DNA from 3 places in the Streptomyces sp. NPDC058195 genome. Region 3 is predicted to be linked to each of the others. Evidence: predicted binding sites of a transcription regulator. Region 3 holds the regulator's gene; each other region holds the start of a gene.
The links. Region 3 encodes HrcA, which represses chaperone genes, less so after heat shock. Its sites were predicted from a motif close to TTNGCACTCNGNNNNNCNGAGTGCNAA; they were not measured.
Positions count from the first base shown of each region.

Region 1: groES (co-chaperone GroES) is a predicted target of HrcA. The motif match lies at 1,180-1,206, and genes of this name have one in related genera.
Region 2: groL (chaperonin GroEL) is a predicted target of HrcA. The motif match lies at 1,331-1,357, and genes of this name have one in related genera.

Region 1 is NZ_JBHVVM010000002.1:417,455-419,719, reverse strand. Features, by position in the region: gene ACFVWY_RS03920 (polysaccharide deacetylase family protein) at 1-577, shown strand, start outside; gene ACFVWY_RS03915 (DUF6234 family protein) at 580-1,044, opposite strand; gene groES (co-chaperone GroES) at 1,357-1,665, shown strand; gene groL (chaperonin GroEL) at 1,762-2,265, shown strand, end outside.
Region 2 is NZ_JBHVVM010000018.1:84,542-86,806, reverse strand. Features, by position in the region: gene thrC (threonine synthase) at 1-123, shown strand, start outside; gene ACFVWY_RS22600 (ubiquitin-like small modifier protein 1) at 153-431, shown strand; gene ACFVWY_RS22595 (cold-shock protein) at 869-1,075, shown strand; gene groL (chaperonin GroEL) at 1,519-2,265, shown strand, end outside.
Region 3 is NZ_JBHVVM010000005.1:47,877-50,141, reverse strand. Features, by position in the region: gene dnaJ (molecular chaperone DnaJ) at 1-340, opposite strand, end outside; gene hrcA (heat-inducible transcriptional repressor HrcA) at 341-1,357, opposite strand; gene ACFVWY_RS08000 (MBL fold metallo-hydrolase) at 1,556-2,265, shown strand, end outside.

The DNA.
Region 1 (2,265 bases), on a different contig from region 3:
CTTCACCACCGTCCCGACCACGGACCGGGTCGTCTTCCTGACGATCGACGACGGCGCCGAGAAGGACCCCGAGCTGCTCCAGATGATGGACGAGCTGGACATCCCGTACAGCGCGTTCCTCAGCGATACCGAGGTGAAGGACAACTACGGCTACTTCGGCGAGGCGCAGCGGCTGGGCACCGTCCTCGGCAACCACACCCTCCACCACCCGTACCTGCCCGGCCTTTCGTATGACGAGCAGCGGCGCGAGATCTGCGGTCAGCAGGACGCCGTGGAGGAGTGGTCCGGGAAACGGCCCCGCCTCTTCCGCCCGCCGTACGGCAACTACGACGGCGACACGCTCCGGGCCGCGCGGTCCTGCGGGATCAAGGCCGTGCCGCTGTGGAGTGCCGAGGCCTTCCCGGACCGCATGGAGTGGCGCGAGGCGGACCGGGACCTGCATCCGGGCGACATCATCCTCACCCACTTCCGGGGCCGGGCCGCGTGGGGCGGCAGCATGACCGACCTGGTGCGGACCGTCATGAGAACCGTCACCGAGCGGGGCTACGCCGTGGCCCGGCTGGAGGACTACGTATGACGTCAGCCGCGTGAGCCGGGGCGCCCGCGGCTGTTCCCGCCGCCGAGGTACGGGTGGCCGCGGTGCCCCGGGCCGTCCATGTGCGAGGGCGCGGGCGCGACGGGCGGACGCGCGCGGCCAGCGTCCTCGGCGCCGCTCGGGACCGCCATCGCGCTCAGCGCCGGCACGGCCACCAGTTGCGTCCTGCCCGCCAGGGGCCAGCGGCTGCGCGTCAGGACGACGGCGAACAGGAGGGTCACCGCGCCGGAGGCGCCGGACACGAGGACGGGGGGCCAGAACACCGGCGGCGGTTCTGCCCGTTCCGGCTCCGGAGCGCCGGGGCCGGAACGCGAGAGGGCCGACGGGAGGAGGACGACCGCGCAGACCGCCCCCTCCAGGAGGAGGAGCGCCAGCCCGGGCGCCGCATCGAGGCAGCCGTTCACCGAGGCCGGGCGGTGCGTTCCCGGGGCAGGAGGGGAATCGGTCACGCCCCACGGTCGTACGGAACGGTCCGGTCCGTCCGTACGTTGCCCTCATGGTGTCCGGGCTGTTGTCCGGACTGCTGTCCGGGCGTCGGACCGGCCCCGGCCGGGCCCGGTCCGACGACGCCACGATCGCTCGAATTGGCACTCCGCTTGACCGAGTGCTAATCGCGGTCATAGTCTCACTTCTGGCACTCACCACTGGAGAGTGCCAACACCACTGCGCGACTGGCAGGTCCGGCACCCGCGACGACGGATCGGCCTGGTCGCCACCCAAGACTGTTACCCCGTGAGATCTCCGAAGGGGGAGACCGGATCGTGTCGACCGCCAGCTCCAAGGTTGCGATCAAGCCGCTCGAGGACCGCATTGTGGTCCAGCCGCTCGACGCCGAGCAGACCACGGCCTCCGGCCTGGTCATTCCGGACACCGCCAAGGAGAAGCCCCAGGAGGGCGTCGTCCTGGCCGTGGGTCCGGGCCGCTTCGAGAACGGCGAGCGTCTTCCGCTCGACGTCAAGACCGGCGACGTCGTGCTCTACAGCAAGTACGGCGGCACCGAGGTGAAGTACAGCGGCGAGGAGTACCTCGTCCTCTCGGCTCGCGACGTGCTCGCGATCATCGAGAAGTAATTCACCCACGTTTTCTGTGCTGCGCCCCTGGCCCCCCTGCGATAACCAGCCGGGTGGCCGGGGGCGCGGTTCGTTCGAGAGGAAAGCTCAGCTCCCATGGCGAAGATCCTGAAGTTCGACGAGGACGCCCGTCGCGCCCTTGAGCGCGGCGTCAACAAGCTTGCCGACACGGTCAAGGTGACGATCGGCCCCAAGGGCCGCAACGTCGTCATCGACAAGAAGTTCGGTGCCCCCACCATCACCAACGACGGTGTCACCATCGCGCGCGAGGTCGAGCTCGACGACCCGTACGAGAACCTCGGTGCCCAGCTGGTGAAGGAGGTCGCCACCAAGACCAACGACGTCGCGGGTGACGGCACCACCACCGCCACCGTCCTGGCCCAGGCGCTCGTCCGCGAGGGCCTGCGCAACGTCGCCGCCGGTGCCTCCCCGGCCTCCCTGAAGAAGGGCATCGACGCCGCGGTCAAGGCCGTGTCCGAGGAACTCCTCGCGACCGCCCGCCCGATCGAGGACAAGACCGACATCGCCGCCGTGGCCGCGCTCTCCGCGCAGGACCCGCAGGTCGGCGAGCTCATCGCGGACGCGATGGACAAGGTCGGC
Region 2 (2,265 bases), on a different contig from region 3:
GTCGTACTGAACACGGGTGACGGTCTCAAGACCCTCGACGCGGTGGCCGAGACCTCGCAGGCGACCGCGACGATCCGGCCCAGCCTGGAGGCGTTCCGCGCCGCCGGCCTCGCCACCAGCTGACCACCCGAGCCTCCAGGAAGGACACCACCATGAGCGTCAAGGTCCGTATCCCCACCATCCTCCGCACCTACACCGGCGGCCAGGCCGAGGTCCCCGCCGAGGGCGCGACCCTCTCCCAGGTGATCGAGTCCCTGGAGCGGAGCCACCCGGGCATCGCCGCCCGTGTCCTGGACGACCAGGGCAAGCTGCGCCGCTTCGTGAACGTGTACGTCAACGACGACGATGTCCGCTTCGAGGACGGCCTGAACACCGCCACGCCGGAGGGCGCCGGTATTTCGATCATCCCGGCTGTGGCGGGCGGCTGCTGACGCCTGTCTGATCGCGCCGCGTTGTCGTTGCGCCGAGTTGTCGAATTGCCCTCTCCGTCATTCAAACGGAGGGGGCAATTCTGCATGGTTGAGCGCGGTAGAGTAGGGGAAGTCCCCCCAGCTGCTCGCGTCAACCGCGTATGAGAATGCGCCCCCTCACGACAAGATGCAGCCAAAGTGCGTGTTCCCCTTGCGGCATAAGTCGCCTTTGCCCGGCCCGACTTGCCCGGGAATCTTCTGAATCGCGTATATCCGGGTGTTCGGTGCTGCCGAGAATTCTCGTCCGATTGACCTGTTGCAGAGGGCAGTTGGGCAGATACATTCAGCCGCGGTCGACGCGTTCCGGCGCACACACCCTCTACCTGTCGGAGGGTGAGTTCTGACCCGGGTCCGCGAAGTGCGGTCCTGCGCAAGGGCCAGTAATAGGGGAGTTAGGCATGGCTCAGGGCACCGTCAAGTGGTTCAACGCGGAGAAGGGGTACGGCTTCATCGCGGTCGACGGTGGTGCGGATGTTTTCGTCCACTACAGCGCGATCCAGATGGACGGGTACCGCACCCTTGAAGAGGGTCAGCGAGTTGAGTTCGAGATCTCGCAGGGCCAGAAGGGGCCGCAGGCAGACATGGTCAAGCTCGCCGTCGGCTGAGTTCGAGCGGTCGGCCAACGACACCACTCACGCACTGAGGGCCCGTACCCATGAGGTACGGGCCCTCAGCGCGTCCCGTGACGCCCCGGCACACCGCGCGTGACGCCGTCCGGCGCACCCGTCCGTGGTGCGTCCGGCACGCGCCTGCGACGCGCCTTGCGTACGACCTGCGACGCGCCCTGTGTACGGCCTGTGGTGCGCCCCGCGGACGGCCTGTGGCGCGTCCGGCGCACTGTCCACATCCCGAGGGGGACGCTTGCACTCTCGGGGGTCGAGTGCTAATCATTGGCGTTAGCACTCTCCAGGTGAGAGTGACAGAACTTGGACCGGGCCGGTGAGGCCCGCAGGCCGGTGGGGCAAGGAACCACCAGGCACGCAGGCCGTCCGTCGCGGGCGCCATCCGGTCCGGAGAAATCCACCCCTGTCCGGGAGGACCACTTCACATGGCCAAGATCATCGCGTTCGACGAGGAGGCCCGGCGCGGTCTCGAGCGCGGCATGAACCAGCTCGCCGACGCCGTCAAGGTCACCCTTGGCCCCAAGGGTCGCAACGTCGTCCTTGAGAAGAAGTGGGGCGCCCCCACGATCACCAACGATGGTGTCTCCATCGCCAAGGAGATCGAGCTGGAGGACCCGTACGAGAAGATCGGTGCGGAGCTGGTCAAGGAGGTCGCCAAGAAGACGGACGACGTCGCCGGCGACGGTACGACCACCGCCACCGTTCTCGCCCAGGCGCTCGTCCGCGAGGGTCTGCGCAACGTCGCCGCGGGTGCCAACCCGATGGCGCTCAAGCGGGGCATCGAGAAGGCCGTCGAGGCCGTCTCCGCCGCTCTCCTGGAGCAGGCCAAGGACGTGGAGACCAAGGAGCAGATCGCTTCGACGGCCTCCATCTCCGCTGCCGACACCCAGATCGGCGAGCTCATCGCCGAGGCCATGGACAAGGTCGGCAAGGAAGGCGTCATCACCGTCGAGGAGTCCCAGACCTTCGGTCTGGAGCTGGAGCTCACCGAGGGTATGCGCTTCGACAAGGGCTACATCTCGGCGTACTTCGCCACCGACATGGAGCGTATGGAGGCGTCGCTCGACGACCCGTACATCCTGATCGTCAACTCGAAGATCAGCAACGTGAAGGACCTCCTTCCGCTGCTGGAGAAGGTCATGCAGTCCGGCAAGCCGCTGCTGATCATCGCC
Region 3 (2,265 bases):
GACCGCGCCGGGTGCGCGAACGGGGTCCGCGCTGCGACGACGTACCGAAGAACGCGTCCATGATGTCGGAGAAGTTGCCGAAGCCGCCCTGTCCGAAACCGCCCGCGCCACCGCCGCCGGAGGCGGACAGCGGGTCGCCGCCGAGGTCGTAGACCTGCTTCTTCTGCGGGTCCGACAGCACCTCGTAGGCGGCGTTGATCTCCTTGAACCGCTCCTGGGTCTTCGGATCGGGGTTCACATCCGGGTGCAGCTCACGGGCGAGCCGCCGGAATGCCTTCTTGATCTCGTCCTGCGATGCGTCGCGGCGTACGCCGAGTACGGCGTAGTAGTCCGTGGCCACTTACGACTCCGCCAGGATCTGTCCGACGTAACGTGCCACTGCGCGTACCGCTCCCATCGTTCCGGGGTAGTCCATGCGGGTCGGTCCGACCACGCCGAGTTTGGCGACTGCCTCGTCGCCCGAACCGTAGCCGACCGCGACGACGGACGTGGAGTTGAGCCCTTCGTGGGCGTTCTCGTGCCCGATGCGTACGGTCATGCCCGAGTCCTTGGCCTCGCCGAGCAGCTTCAGCAGCACGACCTGCTCCTCCAGCGCCTCCAGCACCGGCCGGATCATCACGGGGAAGTCGTGCCCGAAGCGCGTGAGGTTGGAGGTGCCGCCGATCATCAGCCGCTCCTCCGTCTCCTCGACGAGGGTTTCGAGCAGGGTGGAGAGCACCGTGGACACGGTGCCCCGGTCCTCGCTCTCGAAGGATTCCGGCAGATCCTGCACCAGCTGCGGAACATCCGTGAACCGGCGTCCGACGACCCGGCTGTTGAGCCGGGCCCGCAGGTCGGCGAGAGAGGTCTCGCCGAACGGCGCGGGGCAGTCGATCATGCGCTGTTCGACCCGGCCGGTGTCCGTGATGAGCACGAGCATCAGCCGGGCGGACGCCAGCGACAGCAGCTCCACGTGCCGCACCGTCGACCGGGTCAGCGAGGGGTACTGCACGATGGCGACCTGCCGGGTCAGCTGCGCGAGCAGCCGTACGGTGCGGCCCACCACGTCGTCGAGGTCGACCGCTCCGTCGAGGAAATTGTGGATCGCGCGGCGCTCCGGCGACGAGAGGGGCTTGACCCCCGCGAGCCGGTCGACGAAGAGCCGGTAGCCCTTGTCCGTCGGGATGCGTCCGGCACTGGTGTGGGGCTGGGCGATGAAGCCCTCGTCCTCCAGCACGGCCATGTCGTTGCGGACGGTCGCCGGGGAGACCCCCAGCTTGTGCCGCTCGGTGAGCGCCTTGGAGCCGACCGGCTCCTCCGTACCGACATAGTCCTGGACGATGGCGCGGAGCACTTCGAGTCTGCGTTCACTGAGCATCGCGCACACCTCCAGCTGTGTTTCCTCGGTGGTTCTCGGGCCGTTCCTGTGCCTCTGCCCAGGAATCCTCCTGGCACTCTGTCATCCCGAGTGCCAGCAATCCCCCGCCAGTGTACGGCGGCCGAGTGGGGGCCTAGCAAGGGCGACCGGCCAGGCCGTCACGAGACCCCGCAGGTGTTTTGCCGGTAGCGTCGCGGTATGGACGCCTCTTGGGAAGAGTTCGGGTGGGAGCGCGTCGGTCCCGGAGTGGGCCGCCGGCGCCTTCCCGGGTGGGACGCGACGGTCGCGCTGGTGGCCGGGGCGGACGGGGCGCTGCTCTTCGACACCGGCTCGACGCTCCGCGAGGGCGCCGAGGTGCGGAGGCAGGCCGAGGCGCTGCTGGGCCGCAGGGTGACGCATATCGCACTCAGCCACCCGCACTTCGACCATGTGTTCGGTACCGCCGCGTTCTCCGGTGCCGAGGTGTACGGGGCGGCCGGTCTGGCGGAGTTCCTGAGGAAGGACGGGGCCGCGGGGCTGCGCGCCTCGGCGGTGCGCCACGGGGTGGCGGAGCGTGACGCGGCGGAGGCGGCCGACGCGCTGGTGGTGCCGAAGCACCAGGTGTGCGGCGAGTGGACGATCGGCCTGGGCGGCGGGCGCGAGGTGGTGCTGGCCGACGTCGGCCCCGCGCACAGCGGTCACGACCTGGTGGCGGTCGTCCCCGGTTCGTCCGGCTCCCCCGCGGTCGTGCTCTGCGGCGACCTGGTGGAGGAGTCCGGCGAGCCGCAGGCGGGCGAGGACGCGCATCCGGCCCGCTGGCCGGCGGCGCTGGACCGGCTGCTGGCGCTGGGCGGCGGGGACGCGGTGTACGTGCCGGGGCACGGGGCCCTGGTGGACGCCGCCTTCGTACGGGAACAGCGACGGCGACT